Regions from separate parts of the Paracoccus sp. NIOT.M2S5SZ12 genome, predicted to be linked through region 1. Evidence: riboswitches for the same ligand, from Rfam matches in the RefSeq annotation. Region 1 holds a riboswitch; the other holds the start of a gene.
The links. Region 1 has a riboswitch for thiamine pyrophosphate ahead of thiD (bifunctional hydroxymethylpyrimidine kinase/phosphomethylpyrimidine kinase). Riboswitches for the same ligand answer to the same signal wherever they lie in the genome.
Positions count from the first base shown of each region.

Region 1 (5,750 bases):
GCCATGCACCTTGCCGCTGAAATTCGCCATGTCCGGCGTCATCAGCACCGTCATCTCAAGCCCGCGCCTGTCCATCGCCCGTCTCCTGCCGCATCGCCTGTCAGAGTGACGCAAGGGCAGCCCGCCCGCCAGCCCGGAATCAGCCGTGGCCCAGATCGCGCGTCAGCTCGGAGATCCTCTGGCGCAGCTTGAAATAGCCCGCCGTCGCCAGGGGCCAGACGCGCCGGTCCCAGTCCCGCTGCCATTCCGTCAGCGCGATGCCGCGATCCGCCAGCGCGGGCCGCGCGGCGTCCAGCCAGTCGCGCAGCGGCCCCCGCGTCACGAAGGGCGTGGCGATCTGGCGCGCGCCCGCCGCCGCCGCCCACCGCGCCAGATCGGCCGGATCGCGCGCCTCCAGCCGGTCGGGCGCGACGCCCGCACGGGCGGCGGCATCGGCCAGCGCCCCCGCCTCGAAGGCCGCGACGGGGTCCGCGACCGCCAGTGGCGATCGCAGATGGCTGGCCGCCAGCGTGGCGGATGCGACCAGCGGCAGGCCGTGCGGCGCGAAATCCTCCACGCAGCAGTCCTGGTCCGTGATCAGCAGCGCCGTGGGCCGCGTCGCGTCGGGCGCCACCGGGCGGCGCAGCGGCTGCAGCGGGGGCAGGCCGTCGGGTTCGCTGGCCTCCAGCCCTTCGGTGACCTCGGCCAGGTCGGAGGGCTGGGGCGCAAAGCGTCCATTGGTGAAGCGGCGGATGTTCTGGGCATCGGCGGCATAGGGCTTGCCCCGCGTGTGCAGCCCCGCCACCCATCGCCAGCTGAGCGTGTTCGACGCCGCATCCCCGTCCAGAAGATGGCGATAGAAGAAATCCGCCCCGACCCGCCACGGCAGCTCCAGCGTGAAGATCCAGATCGAGGCGAACCACATCCGCGCGTGGTTGTGCAGATAGCCGGTCGTGACCAGTTCCTCGGCCCAGGCATCCATGCAGTCCAGCCCGGTCCGCCCGTCGCAGGCCGCGCGGACGGCGCGCGCGCGGGCGCGGTCGGCCTCCAGTCCCGCCAGATCGGCCTCAAGCCCCCGGCGGTAGCCGTCCCAGACCTGCGGGCGCTGTTCCAGCCAGCCCTTGAAATAGCCGCGCCAGACGACCTCATGGATGAATTTCTCGGCCTCCTCGGGGCCGTGGGCGTCCAGGGCGGCGGCGATCACCTCCGGCTCGGTCAGCAGGCGGCGGCTGATCCAGGGCGACAGGCCCGACACCGCGCGATGCGCCCCCGGGCCCGCATCGGTGTTGCGCCCCGCGGCATAGCGGCGGCCCATGCGCGGGCGGAAGGCGTCAAGCCGGGCCAGCGCCTCGGCACGGGTGGGAACGGGGTCGGTCATGGGGCCATCCTGTCTGAACGCGGTCAGGCTGCCCAAGGCGGCCGCCGCATGCAACGCGGCGAAACGTCAGCCGGGCAGCACCAGCACGGCGCGGAAATCGTTCACGTTGGTCAGGGTCGGCCCCGTCATGATCAGGCTGTCGGTCGCCTGGAACAGGCCATAGCTGTCATGCGCCGCCAGCACCGCCGCCCCGTCCAGTCCCGCCGCGCGGGCGCGCGCCAGCGTGTCGGGGCCGATCAGCGCGCCCGCCGCGTCCTCGCTGCCGTCGATGCCGTCGGTATCGCCCGCCAGCGCGTGGATGCCCGGATGCCCGCGCAGCGCGACGGCCAAGGACAGCAGGAATTCGGTGTTGCGCCCGCCGCGCCCGGCCTTGCCCGCACCGATGGTCACGGTCGTCTCTCCGCCCGACAGAAGGACGGCGGGGGCCGGGGCGGGCGTGCCATGGGCCGCCACGGCGCGCGCCATGCCCGCCATGACGATGCCCAGCTCCCGGGCCTCGCCCTCCAGCGCGTCGCCCAGAAGGACGGGGGTGATACCCGCCCCGCGCGCCACCTCGGCCGCGGCCAGAAGCGACATCTGCGGGGCGGCGATCAGCCGGTAGTCCACCGGGAAATCGGCCCCCGGTTCGGGCGGGGCCAGCAGCAGGTCGCGCGCCGCCTGCGGCAGGTCCGGCCCCAGACGCGCCACCAGCCCCGAGAGGTCCATCGCCCCCGACGGGTCGGGCACCGTCGGCCCCGAGGCGATGGCCGCCGGATCGTCCCCCGGCACGTCCGAGATCGCCAGCGTCACCAGACGCGCGGGCGCGACCGCCTGCGCCAGCCGCCCGCCCTTGATCGCCGACAGGCGGCGGCGGACGCGGTTCATCTCCTCGATCGTCAGGCCGGAGCGCAGCAGCAGCCGGTTGACGGCGATCTTGTCCTCTAGCGTCAGCCCCGCGCGGGGCAGCGCCATCAGCGCCGACCCCCCGCCCGAGATCAGCGCGATGACCAGATCACCCTCGCCCGCGCCTTGGGCCAGCGCAAGGAAGCGGCGCGCGGCCTCCTCCGATGCGGCGTCGGGGACGGGATGGGACGCCTCCATCACCGCGATGCGCGTGGTGGGGACCGCATGGCCGTGGCGCGTGACGACCAGGCCCGACAGGTCCACATCGGGCCAGGCCGCCTCCAGGGCAGCGGCCATGGCGGCGGCGGACTTGCCCGCGCCCAGCACGATGCAGCGGCCCTGCGGCTTCTCGGGCAGATGCGCGGCCAGCACGCGCGCCGGATCGGCGGCCGCGACCGCCGCGTCGAACATGGCGCGCAGCAGGGCTGCGGGCTGGTCGGGGGTGATGGCGGTCATGGGCAATCCTTTCCTGTCGGTTCGGCGCGGACCTTAGCAGCCCGGCGTCCGGGCACCAGCCTTGCGGCGGCGACGGGGCGCGGCTAAGGTCCGATTCGCAAACCGTTGGGGTGTCCCGCTGAGGGGCTGAGAGGCGCAAGCCAACCCATCGAACCTGATCCGGGTCATACCGGCGGAGGGAACGGTGCAGAGACAGGCGGCCCGACCGCGCTCGAATCCCCCATTCCGTCCGTGATCCGTCATCGACCGAAGGGGGACGACCATGACCGCACCCATCGCCCTGACCATCGCCGGGTCCGATTCCGGCGGCGGCGCGGGCATCCAGGCTGACCTGAAGACCTTTTCCGCGCTTGGCTGCTACGGCGCCAGCGTGGTGACGGCGCTGACCGCGCAGAACACCCGCCGGGTGAGCATGGTCGAACCCGCCAGCCCCGCGATGATCGCCGCGCAGATCGCGGCCGTGCTGGACGATCTGGACGTGCGCGCGGTCAAGCTGGGCATGCTGGGCGGCCCCGCGGCCATCGCCGCCGTGGCCCGAGGGTTGGCGGGCTGCGCGCTGCCGGTCGTGCTGGACCCGGTGATGATCGCCAAGTCGGGCGACCGGCTGCTGCCGCCGGACGCCATGGCGGCGCTGCGCAGGCTGATCCCGCGGGCGACGCTGCTGACCCCGAACCTGCCCGAGGCGGCCTGCCTGCTGGACAGCCACCCCGCCGCCAGCATCCCAGAGATGGTGGCCCAAGGCAGCGCGCTGCGCGCCATGGGGGCGGCGGCGGTGCTGATGAAGGGCGGCCATGGCGCGCGCCCCGACTGCGTCGATCTGCTGCTGACCGAAGGCGGCGTCACGCGCCTTGTCGCGCAGCGTCAGGCCACGCGCAACACCCATGGCACGGGCTGCACCCTGTCTGCGGCCATCGCGGCGGGGCTGGCGCAGGGCCGTCCTCTGGAGGAGGCGGTCGCGCGGGCGCATGCCTATCTGCAGGCGGCCATCGCCGGGGCGGACGGGCTGGGCGTGGGTTCGGGGCATGGGCCGGTGCATCACTTTCACGCGGTCTGGGACCATGTCTGACGTCACCATCATCGGCGCGGGTGTCGCGGGACTGTTCACCGCGCACGCGCTGATGCGCCGGGGGATCACCCCGCGCATCCTGGACCGCAACGGCCCGCCGGGGCCGCATGGCTGTTCGTGGTGGGCGGGCGGCATGCTGGCCCCGCATTGCGAGGCCGTGACGGCCGAGCCGGTCATCACCCGCCTTGGCGCCGAGGCGGCGCAGGCCTGGTCCGCCGTCACCCCGGTCACCCATCGCGGCACGCTGGTCGTGGCGCTGGACCGCGACCGGGTGGAGCTGGCGCGCTTCGCCCGCCGCGCCACCGGCCACCGCCCCTGCGACAGCGCCGATCTGGAGCCGGACCTGCCGCCGCGACCGGGCCTCTTCTTCGCCGATGAGGCGCATCTGGACCCCCGCCGCGCGCTGGCCGATCTGCTGGCCTGGCTCTCCGCGCGCGGCATCACGGTGGAACGCGCCGAGGCGGAGCCCGACGACATCCCCGGCGCGGTGATCGACGCGCGGGGCCTCTCGGCCGCCCTGCCCGGCCTGCGCGGCGTGCGCGGCGAGATGGCCGTGCTGCACGCGCCCGAGGTGACGCTGACCCGGCCCCTGCGGCTGCTGCATCCGCGCCATCCGCTCTACATCGTGCCGCGCGCGGGGAGCCTGTTCATGCTGGGCGCGACCCAGATCGAAAGCGCCAGCCGCGCGCCGGTCACGGCGCGGTCGGTGCTGGAACTGCTGTCGGCGGCCTATGCGCTGGACCCGCGCTTCGCGGAAGGGTCCGTGGTCGAGCTGGGCGCGGACCTGCGCCCGGCCTTTCCTGACAACATCCCCCGCGTGACGGTGCGGGGGCGCGTCCTGCATCTGAACGGCCTCTTTCGCCACGGCTATCTGATGGCGCCGGCGCTGGCGCGGCAGGCCGCCGACTATCTGACCGACCGCATCAAGGGAGAACTGGTCCATGAGGATTGAGGTCAACGGCACCCCCCGCGACATCGCCGCCACCACGCTGGAGGCCGCCCTGGCCGAGCTGGGCTGGGCCGAGGCCCGCGTCGCCACCGCGCTGAACGGCGACTTCGTGCCCTCCTCGGCCCGCGCCGCGCAGGTCCTGCGCGAGGGCGACCGGGTGGAGGTCCTGGCCCCCATGCAGGGGGGCTGAGGCGATGCGCGATTTCTATGGCGTGACCCTGCCCAACGCGCTGATGCTGGGCACGGCGCAATACCCTTCTCCGGCGGTGCTGGCGGATGCCTTCCGGGCCAGCGACGCAGGCGTCGCCACCGTGTCGCTGCGCCGCGAGGCGGGCCAGGGCCAGGCCTTCTGGTCGCTGATCCGCGATCTGGGGGTGCGGGTCCTGCCCAACACCGCCGGCTGTCACAGCGCGCGCGAGGCCGTGACCACCGCCCGCATGGCCCGCGAGGTCTTCGAGACCGACTGGATCAAGCTGGAGGTGATCGGGCATGCCGACACGCTGCAGCCCGACCCCTTCGGCCTTCTGGAGGCCGCCGAGACCCTGGCCGCCGAGGGGTTCCAGGTCTTTCCCTACACGACCGAGGATCAGGTCCTGGCCACGCGGCTGCTGGAGGCGGGCTGCCGGGTGCTGATGCCTTGGGGCGCGCCCATCGGCTCGGGGATGGGGCTGAACAACCGCCACGGGCTGCGCATGCTGCGCGCGGCCTTTCCCGACGTGCCCATGGTGATCGACGCGGGGCTAGGCCTGCCCAGCCATGCGACTGATGCGTTGGAGATGGGCTTTGACGCGGTCCTGCTGAACAGTGCGGTGGCGCAGGCGGGCGACCCGGTCGCCATGGCCCGCGCCTTCGCGCTGGCGGTGCAGGCGGGCGCCTTGGCGCGCGACGCCGATCCCATGGGGGTGCGCGACATGGGTGCGCCCTCCACCCCCCTGATCGGGAGGGCCTGGCTGTGACGCTGCCGCGCTTCTATCCGATCTTCGACGATGCCGCCTGGCTGGAGCGTGCCCTGCCCCTGGGCGTCCGGCTGGTTCAGCTGC
Region 1 covers NZ_JBYLFR010000005.1:69,944-75,693, reverse strand. Annotated here, with positions in the region: gene AC2SGK_RS06340 (acyl-CoA thioesterase) at 1-75, opposite strand, end outside; gene AC2SGK_RS06335 (FAD-binding domain-containing protein) at 140-1,357, opposite strand; gene AC2SGK_RS06330 (glycerate kinase type-2 family protein) at 1,424-2,695, opposite strand; TPP riboswitch at 2,792-2,893, shown strand; gene thiD (bifunctional hydroxymethylpyrimidine kinase/phosphomethylpyrimidine kinase) at 2,958-3,761, shown strand; gene AC2SGK_RS06320 (FAD-dependent oxidoreductase) at 3,754-4,713, shown strand; gene thiS (sulfur carrier protein ThiS) at 4,703-4,900, shown strand; gene AC2SGK_RS06310 (thiazole synthase) at 4,905-5,666, shown strand; gene AC2SGK_RS06305 (thiamine phosphate synthase) at 5,663-5,750, shown strand, end outside.

Region 2 (5,750 bases), on a different contig from region 1:
CGCCCTTCCTGCAGGACGGGTATTACAGTCGCTGGTTCGGGGGCTGGAACATCCTTCTTGCGGTGGGCGTGGGCGCGGCGGTGCTGGCGCTGGCCTTCGGCCTTTTCACCACGCTGATGCGGCGGCATCATGACTACTGGCCGTTCCTGTTCGCGCTCGGCATGTTCGTCCTTGCCTTCGGGGGGCTGGGATTTTCCATGTTCCCCTACATCGTCCCGGTCGAGGTCACCATCTGGGAGGCCGCCGCCCCCGAGAACAGCCAGATCTTCATGCTGGTCGGCGCGGCGGTGCTGGTGCCGGTGATCCTGACCTATACCGCCTATTCCTACTGGGTGTTCCGCGGCAAGATGGATCCCCGGCAGGGCTATCACTGATGCCCCTGGCCCTGCGACGGCTGGCCTGGTTCGTGGCGATCTGGCTGGCCAGCGTCGCGGCGATCGGGACGGTGGCCTGGATCATCCGCCTTTGGATCGCCTAGCCCAGATAGGCCCGCAGCCCCGGTGGCGGATCGTCCAGCAGCGGCCCGGTGGGGCAGGGCGGATGGACGCGCCCCTCCTCGACCAGCAGGGTGTCAGGCGCGAAGCTGCGGGCATCCTCGGGATCGTGGGTCACCATCAGCACGGTCGTGTCCGCGGCGACCTGCGCCAGAAGCGCCAGCATCTCGGCCTTGAGCGCGGGACCCAGGGCCGCGAAGGGTTCGTCCAGCAGCAGCAGCGGCCGCGCCCGCAGCAGGACGCGCGCCAAGGCCACTCGGCTCTGCTGTCCGCCCGACAGGCTGTCGGGGCGCCGGTCCCCCGTTCCGGTCAGCCCGACCTGATCCAGAACCTCCAGCACGCGCGCCTTCTGGACGCGATCCAGACTCAGGTCCGGGCGCAGTCCCATGCCCACATTTTGTTTCACGCTGAGATGTGGAAACAAGTTGTTGTGCTGAAACAGGATCGACAATGGCCGCTTGCCGGGTGGCAGCGCGGTGATGTCGGCACCCTCCCACAGCAGGCGTCCTCGCGTCGGGGTCAGAAAGCCCGCGATCACCGCCAGAAGCGTCGACTTTCCCGAACCCGACGCTCCGATCACCGCGTGACGCCCCTGCGGCACGGTCAGATCTGCGGTCAGGGTGAAACCGTCCTGACGCAGAAGGATGTCCTTGAACTCAAGCGCCATGGCGGCCTCCCCGGTCGAAGGCCCAGAACAGGCCAAGGCTGAGCGCCATCAGCAGCAGGGCGCAGGCCGCCGCATCCGCCAGCCGATAGCCGTTCATCAGCTGATAGAGCATCAGCGGCAGGGTCGGGTTGTCGCCCGCGAAAAGTGTGATGACCCCCAGATCGCCCATGGCCAGCGCCGCCGCCAGCCCCGCGCCGAAGCCCAGGGGCCGGGCCAGGCGCGGGAGGACCAAGAGCCGCAGCCGCGCCCAGCCCCGCAGGTCCAGCGACGCGGCCAGCCGACCGTAATCCTCCTGCAGCGTGCGCGCGGCGGGGATCAGCGCGCGCAGCGCGAAGGGCAGGGCCATGGCCGTGTTGATCAGCGCGGTGACCGGCAGGGCCATCTGCTGCGGCGTGACCGTGCCGCGCAGCAGGATGAACAGCCCCGTCCCCAGCACCAGCGGCGAGGCGATCAGCGGCAGCATGCCCGCCGCCTCGACCCACCGGGCCGCGCCCCGCGCCACCGTCAGGGCCAGCGCCAGGGCCGCGCCTGCGCAGAGCAGCGCCGAGATCACCGCCATCAGCACCGAGCGGCGCGTGGCCTGCCAGACCTCGGGCGGCAGGGCGGTCAGGCGCGGCAGGCCCGTCGCCGCGACCGAGATCAGCGGCGCCAGCAGGAACACCGCCGCCGCCGCGATCACCGCCGCATCCGCCGGCCGCCGCCAGCCGTCGGGCGCGGGCGGCCCGCCCGAAGCGTCCAGCCCCGCGCCGAAGCCCGCGGGCACCGTGATCCGCGCGGCCAGCGCCGCCGCCGCGATGCAGATCGCGATCTGAACCATCCCCAGGGCCGCCGCCCGGCCCAGATCGAAATCGAAGCGGAAGGCCTGATAGATGGCCAGCTCCACCGTCGTGGCCCGCGGCCCCCCGCCCAAGGCCAGCGCCACCGTGAAGGAGGTCAGGCAGACCAGGAACACCGCCAGCCAGACGCCGGGCAGCACGCCGCGCAGCATCGGGCGCTCCAGATGGCGGGCGATGTCGCGGGGCGCGAAATCCAGGGACGCAGCCAGCCGGAAGCGTTCGGCGGGAATCGCCTGCCAGCCCTGCAGGATCAGCCGCACCGACAGCGGCAGGTTGAAGAACACATGCGCCAGGATCACCCCCTGCCAGCCATAGATGCCGATGGCGGGCAGGCCCAAGGCCTCCAGCGCGCCGTTCAGCGCGCCGTTGCGCCCGAAGATCGCGATCAGGCCCAGCACTGCCACGATCACCGGCAGGATGAAGGGCGCGCCCAGCAGCGTGACCAGCAGCCCCCGTCCCCGGAACCGGCGCCGCGCCAGCGCGCGTGCGACTGGCACGGCCAGCGCCGCCGACAGGGTCGCGGACAGCGCCGCCTGCCAGCACGTGAACCAGACCGCGCGCAGGTCCCATTCGGTCAGGCCCGACAGCCCGCCCGCGACCCAGGCCACCGCCGCCAGCGTGCCCAGGATCAGCGCTGCCAGCGCGCCCGCGATGGCGTGGCCGATGCTCAGCGGAGGGCCCGCTGCCATTCGTCCAGGGCGGGGGCGCGAAGGGCCTCGGCCTCGTCCTCGGACAGGAACAGGGTCTTGTCGGGCCGGGGCAGGTCGCGCATCACCTGCGGCCAGTCGGCCTGAGGCAGTTTCGCGGGCAGGGACCAGTTGGCCAGCGGGATCGTCGCCTGGAAATCGGGGGTCAGCACCCAGTCCATGAAGGCCTGCGCCAGTTCGGGCTGATCGGTGCCCGCGACCTGCGCCACCAGTTCGGCCATGAAGTAATGCCCCTCGGGGAAGATCGCGGCGCGCTTGGTGTCGTCCTCTTCGGCCGCAATATGATAGGCGGGGGACGTGGTATAGGACAGCACCATGTCCGCCTCGCCATCCGTGAACAGGCCATAGGATTCGGACCAGCCGCGGGTGACGGTCAGCACCTTGGGGGCCAGCTTCGCCCAGGCCTCGCCCGCCTCATCGCCATAGACCGACTTGACCCAGAGCAGCATCGCCAGACCCGACACAGAACTGCGCGGGTCCTGGATGACGATGCTGATGTCCTCGGCCTCCAGCAGCTCGGCGAAGCTGGCGGGCGGGTTCTCCAGCCGGGTGCTGTCATAGACGAAGGCCGTCTCGCCCCAGTTGTAGGGCAGGAAGATGTCGTCCTCCCACGCGATGGGCAGCGACAGGTCGGACGTGTCCTGCCCGTGCGGCGCGAACAGGCCCGATGCGCGGGCGCGCGCGGTCATGTCGGTGTTCAGGCCGAAGACGATGTCGGCCTGGGTGCCCGCCCCCTCCATCAGGATGCGCGGCAGCACGTCGCCGGTCACGAATTGCAGGTCGCAGTCGCAGATCGCCTCGAACCCCTCCTCGATGGCGGGGCCGGGGCCCCATTCGCTGGTGACGCTGTCGCCGGCATAGACGGTCAGGATGCGGTCCTGGGCCAAAGCGGGGGTGGCCAGCAGCAAAGCGGGGATCAGGACGGATTTCATGGGCAGCCTCTCTTGTCGGGTGATCGAAAAGAAGGGGTGCGCACCTTCCCTCCGCCGGTGTGAGCCGGATCAGGTTCTACGGGTCCGCTGTCGCGTCTCAGCCCGCATGGGGCACCCCGAGGTGCCCCTGAATGTAGAGGTTTCGCGCGCCCGCGCAAGCGGATAGAAACCGCCCATGACCAGGGACGCGACCGACCAGCCCACGCCGATGATGGCGCAGTATCTTGCGATCCGGGAGGCCAATCCCGGCGCGCTGCTGTTCTATCGCATGGGCGATTTCTACGAGATGTTCTTCGACGACGCGGTGGCCGCCGCCGCCGCGCTGGACATCGCGCTGACGAAACGCGGCACCCATCTGGGGGAACCGATCCCCATGTGCGGCGTGCCGGTCCATGCCGCCGAGGGCTATCTGCTGACGCTGATCCGCAAGGGGTTCCGCGTGGCCATCGCCGAACAGATGGAGGACCCGGCCGAGGCGAAGAAGCGCGGTTCGAAATCGGTCGTGGCCCGCGACGTGGTGCGGCTGGTGACACCGGGCACCCTGACCGAGGAATCGCTGCTGGAGGCGCGGCGGCACAATTACCTGGCGGCCTTCGTGGTGGTCCGCGAGGAGGGCGCGCTGGCCTGGGTCGACATCTCGACCGGCGCGTTTTCGGTGATGGATTGCCCCCTGCCGCGCCTGGCCCTCGAACTGGCGCGCCTGGCCCCGCGCGAGGTGCTGGCCTGCGACACCGGGCTGGAGGAGCTGATCGGCGATGCGGGCGCGGTGATGACCGACCTGCATGCCAGCGCCTTCGACAGCAATGCCGGGACGCGGCGGCTCTGCGCGCTCTATGGCGTCGAGACGCTGGATGGCTTCGGCAGCTTCACCCGCGCCGAACTGGCCGCGATGGGCGCCATCGTCGATTATCTGGACATGACGCAGAAGGGCCGCCTGCCGCTGCTGCGCCCGCCCATGCGCGAACGGGCGGGCGGCACGATGCAGATCGACGCCGCGACCCGGCGGAACCTGGAGCTGACCCAGGCCCTGTCGGGCGGGCGCGACGGCTCGCTGCTGGCGGCCATCGACCGCACCGTGACCGCGCCGGGCGCGCGCCTTCTGGAACGCCGGATCAGCGCGCCGTCGCGCGATCTGGGCCTGATCGCGGCGCGCCATGATGCGGTGGCGGCGCTGGCGGGGGATGCGCGGCTGCTGGCGGATCTTCGCGGCGCGCTGGCGCGGGTGCCGGACATGGACCGGGCGCTGTCGCGGCTGGCGCTGGACCGGGGCGGGCCGCGCGATCTGGCCGCGATCCGGGCGGGGCTGACGCAGGGCGCGGCGATCGCGGCGCGTCTGCCCGGCGATGCGCCCCCGGTGCTGCGCGAGGCGGCGGGTGATCTGGTCGGGCATGAGGCGCTGGTCGATCTGCTGGACGATGCGCTGGTGGCCGAGCCGCCTCTGCTGGCGCGGGATGGCGGTTTCGTGGCCGAGGGGCATGACGCCGATCTGGACCAGACCCGGCGCCTGCGCGACGAGGGGCGCGGCGTCATCGCGGGCATGCAGGCCGATTACGCGGCCCTGGCCGGGGTCGGCAGCCTGAAGATCAAGCATAACAACGTCCTTGGCTATTTCATCGAGACGACGACCACCCATGCCGAGCGCATGATGGCCGCGCCCTTGAACCAGACCTTCATCCACCGCCAGACCACCGCGAACCAGATCCGCTTCACCACGGTGGAACTGTCCGAACTGGAGACCCGCATCCTGAACGCCCGCGACCGCGCGTTGGAGATCGAGCGGGGCATCTTCGACCGCCTGCGGACGGCGATCCTGGATCAGGCGGCGCGGATCGGGAAGGCGGCCCGCGCGCTGGCCGAGATCGACCTGGCCTGCGCCTTCGCGGATCTCGCCTCGGGCGAGGGCTGGGTCCGGCCGCGCGTCGACGACAGCCGCGCCTTCGTCATCGAAGGCGGCCGCCATCCGGTCGTGGAACGCGCGCTGCGCCGCAAGGCGGAGAGCTTCGTCGCCAATGATTGCGATCTGACCACCGGGGCCACGCCCGCGATCTGGCTGCTGACCGGGCCGAACATGGCGGGCAAGTCGACCTTTCTGCGGCAGAACGCGCTGATCGCGG
Region 2 covers NZ_JBYLFR010000011.1:46,502-52,251, forward strand. Annotated here, with positions in the region: gene cydB (cytochrome d ubiquinol oxidase subunit II) at 1-374, shown strand, start outside; gene AC2SGK_RS11635 (DUF2474 family protein) at 374-478, shown strand; gene AC2SGK_RS11640 (thiamine ABC transporter ATP-binding protein) at 475-1,161, opposite strand; gene AC2SGK_RS11645 (ABC transporter permease family protein) at 1,151-2,686, opposite strand; gene AC2SGK_RS11650 (thiamine ABC transporter substrate-binding protein) at 2,665-3,636, opposite strand; TPP riboswitch at 3,666-3,765, opposite strand; gene mutS (DNA mismatch repair protein MutS) at 3,812-5,750, shown strand, end outside.
Region 2: it holds a riboswitch for thiamine pyrophosphate, as region 1 does, so the genes downstream of both, AC2SGK_RS11650 (thiamine ABC transporter substrate-binding protein) here and thiD (bifunctional hydroxymethylpyrimidine kinase/phosphomethylpyrimidine kinase) in region 1, are expected to answer to the same signal.